3 regions of the Brevibacillus soli genome follow, and region 3 is predicted to be linked to each of the others. Evidence: riboswitches for the same ligand, from Rfam matches in the RefSeq annotation. Region 3 holds a riboswitch; each other region holds the start of a gene.
What was found. Region 3 has a riboswitch for S-adenosylmethionine ahead of ACE99V_RS10430 (methionine ABC transporter ATP-binding protein). Riboswitches for the same ligand answer to the same signal wherever they lie in the genome.
Positions count from the first base shown of each region.

Region 1: another riboswitch for S-adenosylmethionine. It lies ahead of mtnK (S-methyl-5-thioribose kinase); the one in region 3 lies ahead of ACE99V_RS10430 (methionine ABC transporter ATP-binding protein).
Region 2: another riboswitch for S-adenosylmethionine. It lies ahead of ACE99V_RS13905 (aminotransferase class I/II-fold pyridoxal phosphate-dependent enzyme); the one in region 3 lies ahead of ACE99V_RS10430 (methionine ABC transporter ATP-binding protein).

Region 1 is NZ_JBIYSM020000013.1:64,485-69,107, reverse strand. Features, by position in the region: gene ACE99V_RS07620 (methylthioribulose 1-phosphate dehydratase) at 1-220, opposite strand, end outside; gene ACE99V_RS07615 (2-hydroxy-3-keto-5-methylthiopentenyl-1-phosphate phosphatase) at 217-894, opposite strand; gene ACE99V_RS07610 (2,3-diketo-5-methylthiopentyl-1-phosphate enolase) at 891-2,105, opposite strand; SAM riboswitch class I at 2,336-2,437, opposite strand; SAM riboswitch class I at 2,629-2,761, shown strand; gene mtnK (S-methyl-5-thioribose kinase) at 2,857-4,083, shown strand; gene mtnA (S-methyl-5-thioribose-1-phosphate isomerase) at 4,080-4,623, shown strand, end outside.
Region 2 is NZ_JBIYSM020000032.1:17,969-22,591, forward strand. Features, by position in the region: gene ACE99V_RS13900 (aminotransferase class I/II-fold pyridoxal phosphate-dependent enzyme) at 1-1,015, opposite strand, end outside; gene ACE99V_RS13905 (aminotransferase class I/II-fold pyridoxal phosphate-dependent enzyme) at 1,012-2,175, opposite strand; SAM riboswitch class I at 2,268-2,384, opposite strand; gene ACE99V_RS13910 (pyridoxamine 5'-phosphate oxidase family protein) at 2,456-2,911, opposite strand; gene ACE99V_RS13915 (DUF5665 domain-containing protein) at 3,067-3,408, shown strand; gene ACE99V_RS13920 (hypothetical protein) at 3,405-4,623, opposite strand, start outside.
Region 3 is NZ_JBIYSM020000021.1:11,633-16,255, forward strand. Features, by position in the region: gene ACE99V_RS10420 (MetQ/NlpA family ABC transporter substrate-binding protein) at 1-167, opposite strand, end outside; gene ACE99V_RS10425 (methionine ABC transporter permease) at 216-881, opposite strand; gene ACE99V_RS10430 (methionine ABC transporter ATP-binding protein) at 872-1,894, opposite strand; SAM riboswitch class I at 2,017-2,133, opposite strand; gene ACE99V_RS10435 (LCP family protein) at 2,340-3,293, opposite strand; gene ACE99V_RS10440 (aldo/keto reductase) at 3,449-4,324, opposite strand; gene ACE99V_RS10445 (BrxA/BrxB family bacilliredoxin) at 4,395-4,623, opposite strand, start outside.

The sequences.
Region 1 (4,623 bases), on a different contig from region 3:
CTACCGGGCGCGCATCGCCATCGACCACCAGATAATCTTCGGGAGAGAGCTTGGTTTTGTCTTTGCCGCTGGCCGTGACGGCAAATTGCAGCGGCTGGTCCGTCAGCTTGATGGACAGATTGCCGCTCGTACCGGGGAACCAGTCGCGGCGAGCAAAGGTAAGCTTTGCGTCATCCAGTCGGCGGAAGGCGTCCAGTCGTTGTTCCAGGGTTGTGGTCATACAGTCTCCACCTCCAGTTCGGCATGCAAGGTTTGCAGAATTTCGACGACATCGTAAAAGGTAGTGAACGAGCGGTGCGGCAGGTTCAATTCCTCGCACTTCTGCGTCAGCAGGGAGCGTGAGATCACAAAGTCGGAAATTTTTGCACCGGCCAGGTCGGTAATCGAATCGCCAATCACGACGCGGAAGTGCTTCTTTGGATCATAGCGTCGGATAATGGACGTTTTGCACATGCCGCAGTCGTTTGTGCAGTGCTCGTCACAGCTGTGCGGCCAGGTAATGGCGATGTGATCACCGCTGAAGTCGCTGCCGTTACAGTAAATCGGCACATCCAGTTTAAACGGAGCGAGGATCGGGCCGACAAAAAAGTCGATGCCGCCGCTGGTAATCAGCAGTTCGATATCCTGCTCCTTGCAGAAGCGGACAAATTCGGCAAAGCCGGGTCGGATGGTCGCTTCCTTGACGATAAAGTCGGTAATTTCTGCTCGCTGCGAGGAGGGCAGCAGGGTAAACAGCTTGCCGACACCTTCGCGTATGCTTATTTGCTGCGTCAAAATTTGCTGGGTCAACGCTTCCCACTGAGGGGGAGCGAACTGTCTCATAATCGCAACAATGTTGTCCTTTTCTGTGATGGTTCCGTCGAAGTCGCAGAACAGCACCAGTTTCTTGCTCATTTGCTTCCCCCCCATTTCTTGAGGGCGACAGCCAGCGCTTCCGATTCTGCCGCCGCTTGTTCCAGCGTGCGTCCCGCCACAACCGCGTCGATGGCTGCCGCAAACGCCTTCGCACCCGCTGTCGCACCGCCTGGATGTCCGTGGATGCCGCCGCCGGCATTGACCACCTGATCGATGCCGAAGTCGGCATAGAGCTGCGGCACCAGACCAGGGTGGATGCCTGCAGACGGCACCGGGAACGAACGGCGCAGAGACTCCTGCGGTTCAGTCAAATGGGCGGCCAGCTGCAGCGCTTCTCCTTTGTCGAGGGCAACATTTCCGTACGGTGAAGGGAAAAGCACCAGGTCCGCCCCTGCGATACGCATCAGCTTGCCCAGCAGCAGGGGAGTGGCGATGCCGTAGTCAGGCGAGGGATACAGGGCCCCGGCGAGCGCCGGATGGGCCATAATCGGCACGTGTACGTCCGGATCGGCGGCCAGGCGGTGCAGGACGTCAAAGCCGTACGCCAGCACATTGAACAGCAGGCAGTGGGCTCCCGCCTCTGCCGCGCGTTTTGCCCGATCCAGCAGTTCGTGTGTCGGTCCGGTCAGGTTGGCCGCGTAGAGAACCGGTTTTCCCGTCTCCTGCTCCGCTTCAGCGGCGATCTTCCCGAACGCTTTAATCCGCTCCAGGAACGGAGCGCGGTCGTCTGCAAAGAAAATTTCGTCATCTTTCACCAGGTCAACCCCGCCGAGAGCCTGAGCGCGAAACTGTGTCTTCAGGTCCTCAAACGGCAGTCCCAGACATGATTTGAAAATACTCATCAACAAGGGGCGACGATAGGCACCGAGGCGGTCGCGCAGACCGTCGATCCCGAATTTGGGCCCGGGAAAGGCGGCTAGAAACGCTTCAGGAAATTGTATGTCAACCAGCTTGATTTTGCCGTCCATGGACAGTTTGCCGAAGATCCCGGTCAAAAGGGAGGGAATGTCGGCGGTAAAGTTGCGGATCGGGTAGCTGACGGTGACGGTGCCGCGCGTCACGCCGTTTTCCAATGTCTCAAGCGGTTGGACGCCCGCCGCTTCCCCCAGATACGGGCGAAGCTCTGCCTGCTTGGCTGCCGGCAGATCGGTCCAGGAACCGACTGTCATACCCACGGCGATCGCTTCCGCCTTCTTTTGCAGGTCTTTCGCTTGGGTCAAATAGGTTACGAGGATACGCTGCTCGCTCATTTTTCAGGAAAGCCTCCTTTTTACCAGCATAGAAAACTTGGCTGGCGCCAAGCTTATGCGCAGGCGACTGCCTAGTTGCACTTGTGTAATTAAGAATTTATTACGATTCTTATTTACCAAAAAAGCCTCCCTGCGAGAGGGAGGCGCTTTCGTTGCATATCAAACGTTACGTCTCCTCTCATCTCTCGGTAAGGTAGTCAAAATAGTCCGGAAAACATTACCTATTTTGACCCTTATTTCCGCAGGATTTAGCACCGTTTCGCGTACCTGTCAGGCAAGCGCCGGTTGCCGGGCATCATAGGGCCAGTCCCTCAGCCATCTCACGATAAGAGTCTTTGTATTTCCACGCTATGTGATTGCCTGTCTATGGTTGAAGAAGCATGAGTTACCCTCATGATATGACGATCACGACCAGGAGTCAACCCTCGTTTTCCGGTCGAAGATTGCGATCAAAAAGGATATTGACACTGGAAAAAACGGCGTGTATGATTCTAGCTAAGTCAAATTGAATAGCGATTGGATTACCTTATCCAGAGACGGTGGAGGGACTGGCCCGATGAAACCCGGCAACCGACACGCCGCTTTTTCCCATAGCGAAAAAGAGGATGTGCACGGTGCTAATTCCTGCAGAAACAAATGATTCTGGAAGATAAGGGGGAGCTATACGCGCTGCGACTGCAACGACCTCTTTTCTTCGGAAAGAGGTCTTTTTTCGTATTCTGAACATTCTCGTGAGAGGGGATCGAAATACATGGCTTATCGCGCATTAACGGAACAGGAAGCAGTGGAGTATGTCAAATCATTGCCGGGTCTGTTTTCAGAAGGAGCTCAGTTGACCAGCCGGGAGATTGGGGACGGCAACCTGAACCTGGTCTTTCACATCAAGGAAGAGGCGACCGGGAAAAGCGTCATCGTCAAGCAGGCGCTGCCGTACGCGCGTGTCGTCGGCGAATCGTGGCCGCTGACAGTGGACCGCGCGCGGATTGAGAGCGAGGCGCTGCGGATTCAGTACAAATACGTGCCGGATCTGGTGCCGAAAGTGTATCACTTCAATCAGGAACTGGCCTTGACGGTCATGGAAGACTTGAGCGATCACACCATTATGCGCAAAGGGCTAATCGAAGGAAGGCGCTATCCGCAGTTCGCCAAGCACATCGGCCGTTTCCTGGCACAGACGTTGTTCCATACGTCCGATCTGGGGGCGCATCCCTATGACAAAAAAGCCCTGGTCGGAACATTCATAAATCCGGAATTATGCAAAATTACCGAAGATCTCGTGTTTACAGACCCTTATGAAAACGCGCCGACCAACAATTTCAACCCGCTGATTCGCGAAGACGTGGAGGCCATCTGGAAAAACGCGCCGCTCAAGCGGGAAATCGCCAAACTGAAATACGATTTTCTCACTCGCGCGGAAGCCCTGCTGCACGGCGATTTGCACACGGGCAGCATCTTTGTGACCGAGTCCAGCACGAAAGTGATTGATCCGGAATTTGCGTACTATGGACCGATCGGGTTTGACATCGGAGCGGTCATTGCCAATCTGCTGCTTAACTATGCCGGCCAGCACGGATTGCAGGCTGACACAGGAAAACGGGAAGCGTATCGCGAATACCTGTTGGAAACCGTGGAAAACGTCTGGAACGAGTTTGTCTCCCAGTTTGTCCAACTCTGGCACAAGCAGGCGAAAGAGCGCAGCGCCCACGTGGAAGGCTTCTGGCAGGAGTACGTCCAGCGCCTCATCCAGGACGCGGCAGGCTTTGCCGGCTGCAAAATAATGCGCCGCGTAATCGGATTGGCCGGCGTCGCCGATCTCAACACAATCGCGGATGAACAGGTACGCGCCGAAGCGGAACGTCTGGCGCTGGCGATCGGGCAGGCGCTTGTGCTGGAACGCGGTAAAATCGAACAGGCGACAGATATCACCGACGTTGTACGCACGGCAGCAGCACGATACAATCAGGAGGCGGCAGTATGACGACCAGCACGCAGTTCGCGCCGGTCAAGTGGGACGGAGACATCCTCCGCCTGCTGGACCAGACGCGGTTACCAGTTGAAACGATTTATCTTCCCTTGACCAAAGCCGAAGAGGTGTGGGCGGCCATCCGCCATCTGCAGGTACGCGGCGCTCCCGCCATCGGCATGGCAGCAGCCTACGGGGTGTACCTGGGGGTTCGGGAAAGCAAGGCGGAAACACACGAGGATTTTTGGGTGGAACTCAATAGACAGGCCGATTATCTGGCAACCTCCCGTCCCACAGCCGTCAACCTGTTTTGGGCACTGGACCGGATCAAGGCGAGAGTGCAGCGTGAGGGAGCCAAACCGGTGGCGGAACTGAAGGCAGCGGTTCTTGACGAAGCGCTGGCCATTCAGCGGGAGGACGAAGCCGTATGCCGCCAAATCGGGGAAAATCTGCTGACCCTGCTGCAGGACGGAATGGGCATCCTCACTCACTGCAATCCGGGTGCACTGGCAACGGCGGCGTACGGAACGGCTACGGCGCCGCTCTATCTGGCCA
Region 2 (4,623 bases), on a different contig from region 3:
CATGGGACATCATGGCCGGATAGGAAAGGATGGTTTCCACAGCTCCCAAGCTGACGGCTACGATCGGAAGCGTTACGCGGTCAAACAGCGCTTTGGCCCGCTCCCGGCTGCCTACGTCGAACGAGAGAACGGCACCGTGACCGCTTGCCTGTTGACTCTGCAGCTGATGGCCTTCGTGGTTAGAGAGACCGGTGTAGTACACCTTTTGGACAGCAGGATGCGCTTGCAGCCAGCCAGCCAGTTTTTCCGCACTTTTGCTGCTGACGTCAAGACGTGCCTTGAGCGTTTTCAAACCCCGCATCACCAGCCAGGAATCCTGTACACCCAGTATGGAACCCATGCCGTTTTGAATCAGGTACAATTCATTTCCCAGACATTCATCGCTGGTTACCGCCAGGCCTGCGACGACATCGCTGTGCCCTCCGATGAATTTGGTCGCACTGTGAATCACGATGTCTGCCCCCAGTTCCAGGGGACGTTGGTAGTATGGGGTCATAAACGTGTTGTCGACAATCGTCAAGAGACCGTGCTTTTTCGCCAGGGAGCAGATCGCGGCAATATCCGTCACCTTCAGCGTCGGATTGGAAGGCGTCTCCAAATAGATTCCTTTTGTATTTGCCCGAATCGCTGACGCTACCAGCTCAGGGCTGGTAGTATCGACGAAACTGACTTCCATACCCAATCGGGACAGTACCCGGGTCAAAAACCGGTACGTTCCTCCGTAGACGTCCTCCGCCACGACCAGATGATCGCCGGCGGAAAAGAGCATGAACACGCTGGAGATCGCTGCCATCCCCGACGCAAACGCAAACCCTCGGGTCCCTCCCTCCAGCACAGCGATTGCCTCTTCCAACGCCTGCCTGGTGGGATTTCCGGAACGGGCATAGTCGAAAACGCCCGGCCGGTCAAGATCCGGCTGATGATAGGTGGATGCCAGATAAAGGGGCACGGAGGACGCACCCGTCACCCTGTCAAAGCACGCAGTCCCGTGAAGCAGTTTTGTGGCAAAGTTCATCGCTGATTCCCTCCCGCTTGCAAACTGACATCCAAGGCTTGAGACAAGTCGGCAATCAGATCGTCGGGGTGTTCAATCCCGACGGACAGCCGCAGCAACCGGTCGCATACGCCAACTTTCTCACGTATGTCCCGAGGGATGTCGGCGTGCGTTTGGGTGGCCGGATACGTACACAGCGACTCTACGCCTCCCAGACTCTCGGCAAAGGAAACGATACGCAGGCGGGAAAGGAACGGAGCTACCTGCGCCGCGTCCCGCACCCGGAACGAAAGCATGCCGCCGAACCCGTTCGACTGGCTCTTCTGCACCTCGTGGTCCGGGTGGTCGTCAAGACCGGGATAAAAGACTTCTGCCACCGCCGGATGTTCACGTAGACATCGTGCGAGCGCGAATGCATTGGATTGATGCCGTTCCATGCGCAGCGCGAGCGTTTTCATTCCGCGCAGGAGAAGCCACGAGTCCTGCGGCCCCAGAACCGCTCCGATGGAATTGTGCAAAAATCTGACTTTTTCAGATAACTCGGCGCCTTTTGTCACGATCAGACCGGCCAGAACGTCATTGTGCCCGCCCAAATATTTCGTGGCGCTGTGAAACACGAGGTCAGCCCCCAGCTCCAATGGTCTCTGGAAATACGGAGAGAGGAATGTATTGTCGACAAGGGTCAGGATTCCGTGCCGCTTGGCCAGTTGGCATACCCTGGCGATGTCAGTAACCTGCATCAGGGGATTGGTAGGCGTCTCGACCAGCAAAGCTTTCGTCTCGGGCTGAATCGCTTTTTCCACCTGCTCCAGATCACGCAGGTCCACGTAGGAAAACGACAGACCGTAGCGGGAGAGCACCTGCTCAAACAAGCGGTATGTACCTCCATAGAGATCAAGCGAAACGACGAAATGATCGCCTTGGGAGAACAACCCCATCAGGGTATGGATCGCCGCCATTCCCGATGCGAAGGCAAAACCGGCGTCTCCTCCCTCCGCATCCGCTATGGCCTGCTCCAGTACCGTGCGCGTCGGATTGGCTGTCCGGGAATAATCAAAACCCGTACTTTCTCCCAATGCCGGATGGCGGTACGCGGTTGCATGATACACGGGGAAACTGACCGCTCCCGTTTGAGAATCCTTTCCTACTCCTGCCTGCACCAATTTTGTCTCCAAATGCATGGCTTTCCCTCCACATCTTTATTGAGGGCAAATAAAAAAGCCCTCTTTCTCTTAAAAAGAAGGCTTTGTTTACGGGTACCGTAAGCAACTCCTTCTCATCTTTCAGAGCGTTCGCTCTGCAGGAATTAGCACCATTATCTCCCTATGAATCATAGGAGATCGGTTGCCGGGCATCATCGGGCCAGTCCCTCCGCCTCTCTGGATAAGAAAGTTATTGCTATTCAATTGAATTGAACTTATCGTACCCAATCGTCTGAATATTGTCAACCGGTTTTTCTTTTCAAGCTTTGCGAAGCGCGGTCATCACCTGATTATCGAGTTTGGCCGCGGCTTTCTTGTCATACGTCTTTTCATACTGCGGCTCTACGGAGATGCGGGAACCGTAAAACATCACATCGCGCACGGCCTCGATGGAGATCTCCACCATCGCAAGCTTTAACGGCACCTCTTCCATCCGCTCGACTTTTACCGCGGCCCTGCCGTTGATGGCGTAAGAAGAGCCCGCTCCGATCAGGTGCAATACCACCTGCGGTTCTTTTGCAATATTGGTGAGGATGCGCGAACGATTGTCGACAGCAAAACGAATGGTTTGTTGAGAAGGCGCATAGACCCATGATAGAGAGCTGATCGAAGGCGCACCTGTTTCATGATCAATGGTCCCCAATGTGACGAAACGCTCCTGCTGCAGCAGCGCAAACAGGTCTTCCGACAGCGATTGAGCAACGGTTTCGGCCATTCCGATTCCTCCTTGGAAAAGATATGTACGTCTATTGTACCTGTGCCACTCGCCCAAGGCAAACCATACCGTTCAGGCTCCGCTTGCTTCCCTTCCCTTTTTTTCCTAAACTGGTAGAAACCAAAACAAGTCCGATGTGAAAGGAGGCGATGTTTATGTCGCAGTCCCCTACCGACCGAATTCTGGCCAAAGTGGATCAACTGCTGGAGGAACTGCAGGAAGTGCGCAAATTAAACGAGCGCATGGATAAGATCGCCCTGTTTCTGGAAGACATCCGTCTTGCCGATGTCATTCAAAATTACACAGCCCCGCGCAAGCTGCTCTGGACCAATTTCCTCGCAGGCTTGGCACGGGGGCTGGGGTTAACCATCGGAACGGCCATTGTGTTAGGTCTGCTCGGGTATATCCTGAAGCAGTTTCTATCCGTTCCGATCATCGGCGATTACATCGGCCAACTGGTTGATTACGTCAATGCCTACCGGAATAGCAGGTATTAATCGTCGTTGTCATCTTTGCCATTGCGGTCACGGTCATCGTCATCGTCGCGGTAGTCATCGTCATCATCGCGGTCGTCATCGTCGTCATCGCGATCATCGTCGTCATCGCGATCAGACCATTTTTTGTGTCCGTACGCGTGCCCTTTACCCTTGTGCTTTTCTTTCTTCTCTTTCTCTTCTTTCTTTTCTTTTGGTTTTTCCGGCAGCTCGTTGACCGGCGTTCCGTGCGGAATGTCTGCCTTCGCTACCAGCTTGCCATCCACGTATAGCTCCAGGTGAACTGCTTTTGCGCTGTAGGAGCGGTTTTTGTAGCTGATGTTGATTTCAAACTCCTCTTTGTCGTTCAGCTTCACTTCGTGCTTTTTGCCGTCCGGTGCCACTACATAGAGCTTGGCCTTTTTCACGTCATCAAGCTTCTCCACTTTCCCTTTCACTTGAACAAGCTTGTATTTTGCATGAATCGTGGCCGTACCTGTGATTTTGAAGGTTTGCGGCTCAGTCGTTGCTGGCGGTGCGTTGACAGTCAGCACCTCAACGGTTTCGGAGTCGATTTTTTTGCCGTCCTTATACGCTTCCACAAGAACGTCCTGTTTTTTCTCGGAAATGTTCTTGAAGGTTGCCTTAAAGGTACCGACGCCCTGCCACAATTTTTTCACGTCCACTTTTTTCTTCTCGCCGTTGTACGTAACGAACACTTCGTCAGCTTCCAGGCTAACGATGCCGTTTACCTTCACTTCTTTTTTCTTCAGGTCGTTTGTCGCGAGGGTATGCACGATCACGTCCTTTTCCACAACGGTATCCGTGTTGATTTGGACTTCCTTCGTTTCCACCACCTTGTCTCCTACATACGCTTTCAGGGAAGCATACTGCGGAGTCTCGCTAACCACAGCAGCAAAGCTCACCGCAAAGGTGTCGTCGGCATTCGGCACGACTTCAATGATGTCACCGTTCGGCTTCGTCACCACCACCTTGGTAACGTCGTCCGTCACTTCCCCTTTGATGTAGGTGGTTTTGTCCACCGTTTCCGGCTTTACGCTGATGAAACCTTCGCTGGTCTCATCAAACCGCACTTCCAGGTAGATGTCCTCGTAATGTTCATTGTAGATTTTGTTCCATTCTGCCTCACGCTGCTCGATAAACGTGGACATTTTCGCGTCCAGGTTAATTTCTTCCACGACGATGTAGAGGTGTTCCGCCTGCGTTTTCAACAGCATG
Region 3 (4,623 bases):
TGCGGAACCGGCATGGTAGCTACTTTCAGGGTTACCTCCTGCTGTGCGCCGCCTTGCGCACCGCCTTCGCCGCCTGCGGACGGAGCCGGAGCGGTTTCGCTTTTGCCGCAAGCTGCCAGCGAGAATGCCAATACTGCAGAGAGTACAGATACGATAACCTTTTTCATAAGAAGGTTCTCCTTTCGGTGGTTAGAGTTTTATATATGGGCAAGATCTTACTTTCGGCTGAATCGGAGTACCAACCGGTCTCCGAGCGTCTGCAAGATCTGAACCAGCACAAGCAGAATAATGACGGTGACAATCATGACGTCTGTCTGGAAACGCTGGTAACCGTAGCGAATCGCCAGGTCACCCAGCCCGCCGCCGCCGATCACACCCGACATGGCCGTATAGGATACAAGCGCCACGGTCGTAATCGTGATGCCGGCGATCAGCCCTGGACGGGATTCTGGCAGGAGCACTCTCCAGATAATCTGCCAGTTGGATGCCCCCATGGACTGCGCTGCTTCAATCACGCCGCGATCCACTTCACGCAGGGAGGTCTCCACCAGGCGGGCAAAAAACGGGGCCGCGCCGATCACGAGCGGCGGAATCGCTCCTCTGACGCCAAGCGACGTGCCGACAAGCTCCTTGGTGACCGGAATCAGGATGATCATCAGGATAATGAACGGCACCGAACGCAGGACGTTTACAAGAAACGAGGTAACGGAATAAAAGACCCGATTCTCCAACAGCTGTCCTCTGGAGGTAAGAAACAGCAGAATGCCCAGCGGCAGCCCGATCAAAACGGTAAAGAGCGTGGAAAATCCAAGCATGGTCAACGTATCGACCGTCGCCAGACCAATCTCTTCCCAATCGACATTCTCCCATGTCAGTTCCATTCAATCACCTCCACTTCAAGCCCGCGTCGGCGCAGCACGTCAATCGTCTGCCTGCTGCGGTCGTCTTCGCCTTCCAGCTCTACCACCAGCTGGCCGTATGGCGTATCTTTCATGCGGGAGATTGTTCCCTGCAGGATGTTAAACGAAGTACCTGTCTCCTGCATGGTCCGAAACAGGATTGGCTGGTAGGTTTGCTCACCAAGGAAGGTGATGCGGATAATGGTCCGGTCACCGGCTGCCTTTTCATGGGCAACCGCTTCCCGCAGCTCTACTGAGTCGGCCACCTGCTCGACGAACTCGCGGGTCGTCGGATGCTGCGGTTTGAGGAATACGTCAATCACTCTGCCGGACTCCACAATCTTCCCGCCGTCGATGACAGCGACCCGATCACAAATGGAGCGGATGACATGCATCTCGTGTGTAATCAGCACAACGGTAATCCCCAGTTTCCGGTTGATGTCGCGCAACAGCGCAAGGATCGAATTGGTGGTCTGCGGGTCAAGCGCGGACGTGGCTTCGTCGCACAGCAGCACCTTTGGATCACTCGCCAGCGCCCTGGCAATCCCGACGCGTTGTTTTTGCCCGCCGGACAATTGTGCCGGGTACTTGTTGCCGTGATCCTGCAATCCGACCAAAGCGAGCAGCTCTGCCACTTTCCGGTCAATCTCCGCCTTTGGCTTCTTCGCCAGCTTGAGCGGGAACGCCACGTTGTCTGCCACGGTTGCCGAAGACAGCAGATTAAAATGCTGAAAAATCATTCCGATCTGCCGGCGCTGCTCCTGCAGCTTCCGGTCGTCCAGTTTCGTCAGGTCAATCCCGTCCACGACAACCTTCCCCGACGTAGGCCGTTCCAGTAGATTGATGCAGCGGATCAGCGTGCTTTTTCCTGCACCGGAATGGCCGATAATCCCGAAAATTTCGCCCTTCTCTATGGTGAAGTCGATTCCGCGCAGGGCAGGAACCGTTTTTCCGTTTACAATATAGTCCTTGTGAAGATTTTGCAGTTGAATCATCCCGGCTCACCTCCCAATTTACCCACTCGGCGGTAGCTTACGCTGTGCCGAGCGGGGCCCCGTTGTAAAGCAAAACCCCTTTTTCACAAAATGAAAAAGGGGTTGTATGTTTACATCCACCCTTCTCATCTTTCAAGATTACAAGCAATCTTGTAGGAATTGGCACCGCACACTCACCGCGTTGGTGAGCGGGTTGCCGGGCATCATTGGGCCTGTCCCTCCGCCTCTCTGGATAAGAAGAATTGCCTATTCTATTATGTTTCAATTAACGTGTGATAAACACAAATCGCATTATAGGCTACCAAAAGATCAAAAGTCAATGGAAAAACTATCGAAATTACGTTCCAGCAAATTCCGAGTAATTTGCTCTGCTTATCAAAAAACTAGTATAACAATAGTAAATTTCGTTCTGTCTGTCAATACACCGGCTGCATAAAAAGTTTTTTCAAAAACTTTTGGTTTCGGTCGGAACCGGCTTTACCTTTTCCTGAATAAACTGCTGTACCCGCTCGACGTCCGGAATCAGGACAGAGCCGCCGCGCTGCGATTCGTGAAACGCCCCCATTGGTGGAAGCTGATATTGCCCAGCCTTCTCTGTATCCAGCCTGAGGCCGAGCGCGGCCAACTTCAGCATGTCAAGCGAGCTGAGGTTGGTCTGTACGTACGGTGTGACGCTTTTCAGGATATTCGGGAGTTGGATCAACGTCGTCCCGCTCTTCATCTGCGCCGCCAGCGCTTTCAGAAGCTTGCGCTGCCGCTCCGTTCGGGTGTAGTCAGACAACGCGTCATGGCGGAAGCGAACGTATTGGAGAGCCTTGCTGCCGTCCAGTCGCTGCCATCCTTTTTTCAGGTCGATATCGTATACGCCATTGTCGGAAGGGTCGCGATACCGCATGTTTTTCTCCACTTCCAGCTCCACGCCCCCCACCGCGTCAATCAGGCCTTTAAAGCCTTCAAAGTCGGTGATCATGTAATGCTCAACCGGAAGACCGGTAAACTGGCTGACCGTCTCCATGGCCAGCTCCGGCCCGCCGTCCGCCAATGCCGTATTGATCCGGGACCGACCGTTGCCTGGAATTTTCACATAAGTGTCGCGCAGTATGGAAAACAGGTCGAACCGCTTTTGAACAGGGTCGATGCTGACAAGCATCATCGAATCGGAACGGGGAACCTCGTTGGGCCGCATCCCTCGCCGATCCACCCCCATCAGCAGGATGTTTACCCGCTCCGTTCCGCTCCAGACGGGAATATCTGCCGGTTTTTTCCTATCGCCCGTTGCACCGGCAATCTTCGGCTGTTGAATGCCGCTGAAAAACTGGTAAAACGCATATCCGTAATACCCTCCTGCCACTGCGACCACCACCAGCAGCATCAGGAGGACTCTTTTCCATTTCCGCATCAAGAGAAACGCCACCTTTACTCCTTGCAACTAAATCTTCGCTCGCCTACCTCATATAGTATACTCGATTCGCTGCGAAGCGTGGCAGCCTTTATTTACCTAGGCGGCCAGGGGCATGCAAGAGAGTTTCCGTTCTCTTCGGGGCGAGTCATTCCTTAGGAAAAAGAAAGCTGCGGCAGTTGGTACCACTCGCCGGACATCCATTCTCCGGCCTTCCAGCGGAGCACATCGGCTCGCACAAGCGGCATGATCTCCTGGAAGAAGGCGACGCGCTCAATATCGGTCATCGGCGTAAACCGCTTGGCCGCCTCCACATCCGCCAAAAGTTCGCTCATTTTGCTGATGCCGAGAATGGCCGTGGAGACCGGCAAGCTCCAGGTGTAGCGAAGCGCCTGCTCCGTCCACGGTGCCAGCTTGCCAAGCGCCATCACTTTCATGCCGATCACGGCTACGCCCTTTTCCACGGCAACCGGGATGAAGTCGTGGGCAAAGCTGTAAATGAAGTGATCGAGAGCGGAGAGCGCCACCAATGCGCTGTCAAACGGGAACCGGCGAATCGCCTCCGCCAGCAGGCGAGGGTCAGTGTGGCCGCTGATGCTCAGCTTTCTTACCAACCCCTGTTCCTTTGCCTCGATCAGCGCTTCCAGAGCTCCTCCCTTGGCAAAGATGGCTTCGAAATCATGCGGCTTCATGACGTTGTGAACACGCCATTCATCGACGTAGTCGGTCTGCAGCCGCTTCAAGCTGGCCTCCAGATCCCTCCAGGCCAAATCGCGAGTGCGCCCCCCTGTTTTGGTGGCAATCCACACGCGATCGCGCAGACCCTGCAGGCCCAGTCCGACACGGGTCTCCGATTGCCCTTCACTATAGCTTGGCGCCGTGTCAAAGTAGTTGACCCCCAGTTCAACCGCCCGTCTGATGATCGCAACGGCCTGTTCCTCTGTGCAGCCGTGTTCATCCACAATGCGCTGGGCGCCAAAACCGAGCAGGGACACCTGATGGGGATCTCGTCCAAATGAACGGGTTTGCATGTTGCGTCATTCCTTTCTTCAGAAAACAAGACGCCCACCATGGAGCGTCTCCTCATCCTTAGCTTTAACCTTATTCGCAGTATTTATCGTACGCGTCTGTGAGCAGCTTGGAAATGGTTTGCAAATCGTTGTTTTCAATCTGGTGGCGTTCGATCATGGTCATGATTTTGCCGTCCTTCATGATGGCGAACGAAGGGGAGGACGGCGCGTAGCCTTCAAAGTACTCGCGTGCCTTTGCCGTCGCTTCCTTGTCTTGTCCGGCAAAAACCGTATACAGGTGGTCAGGCTTTTTCGGGTGA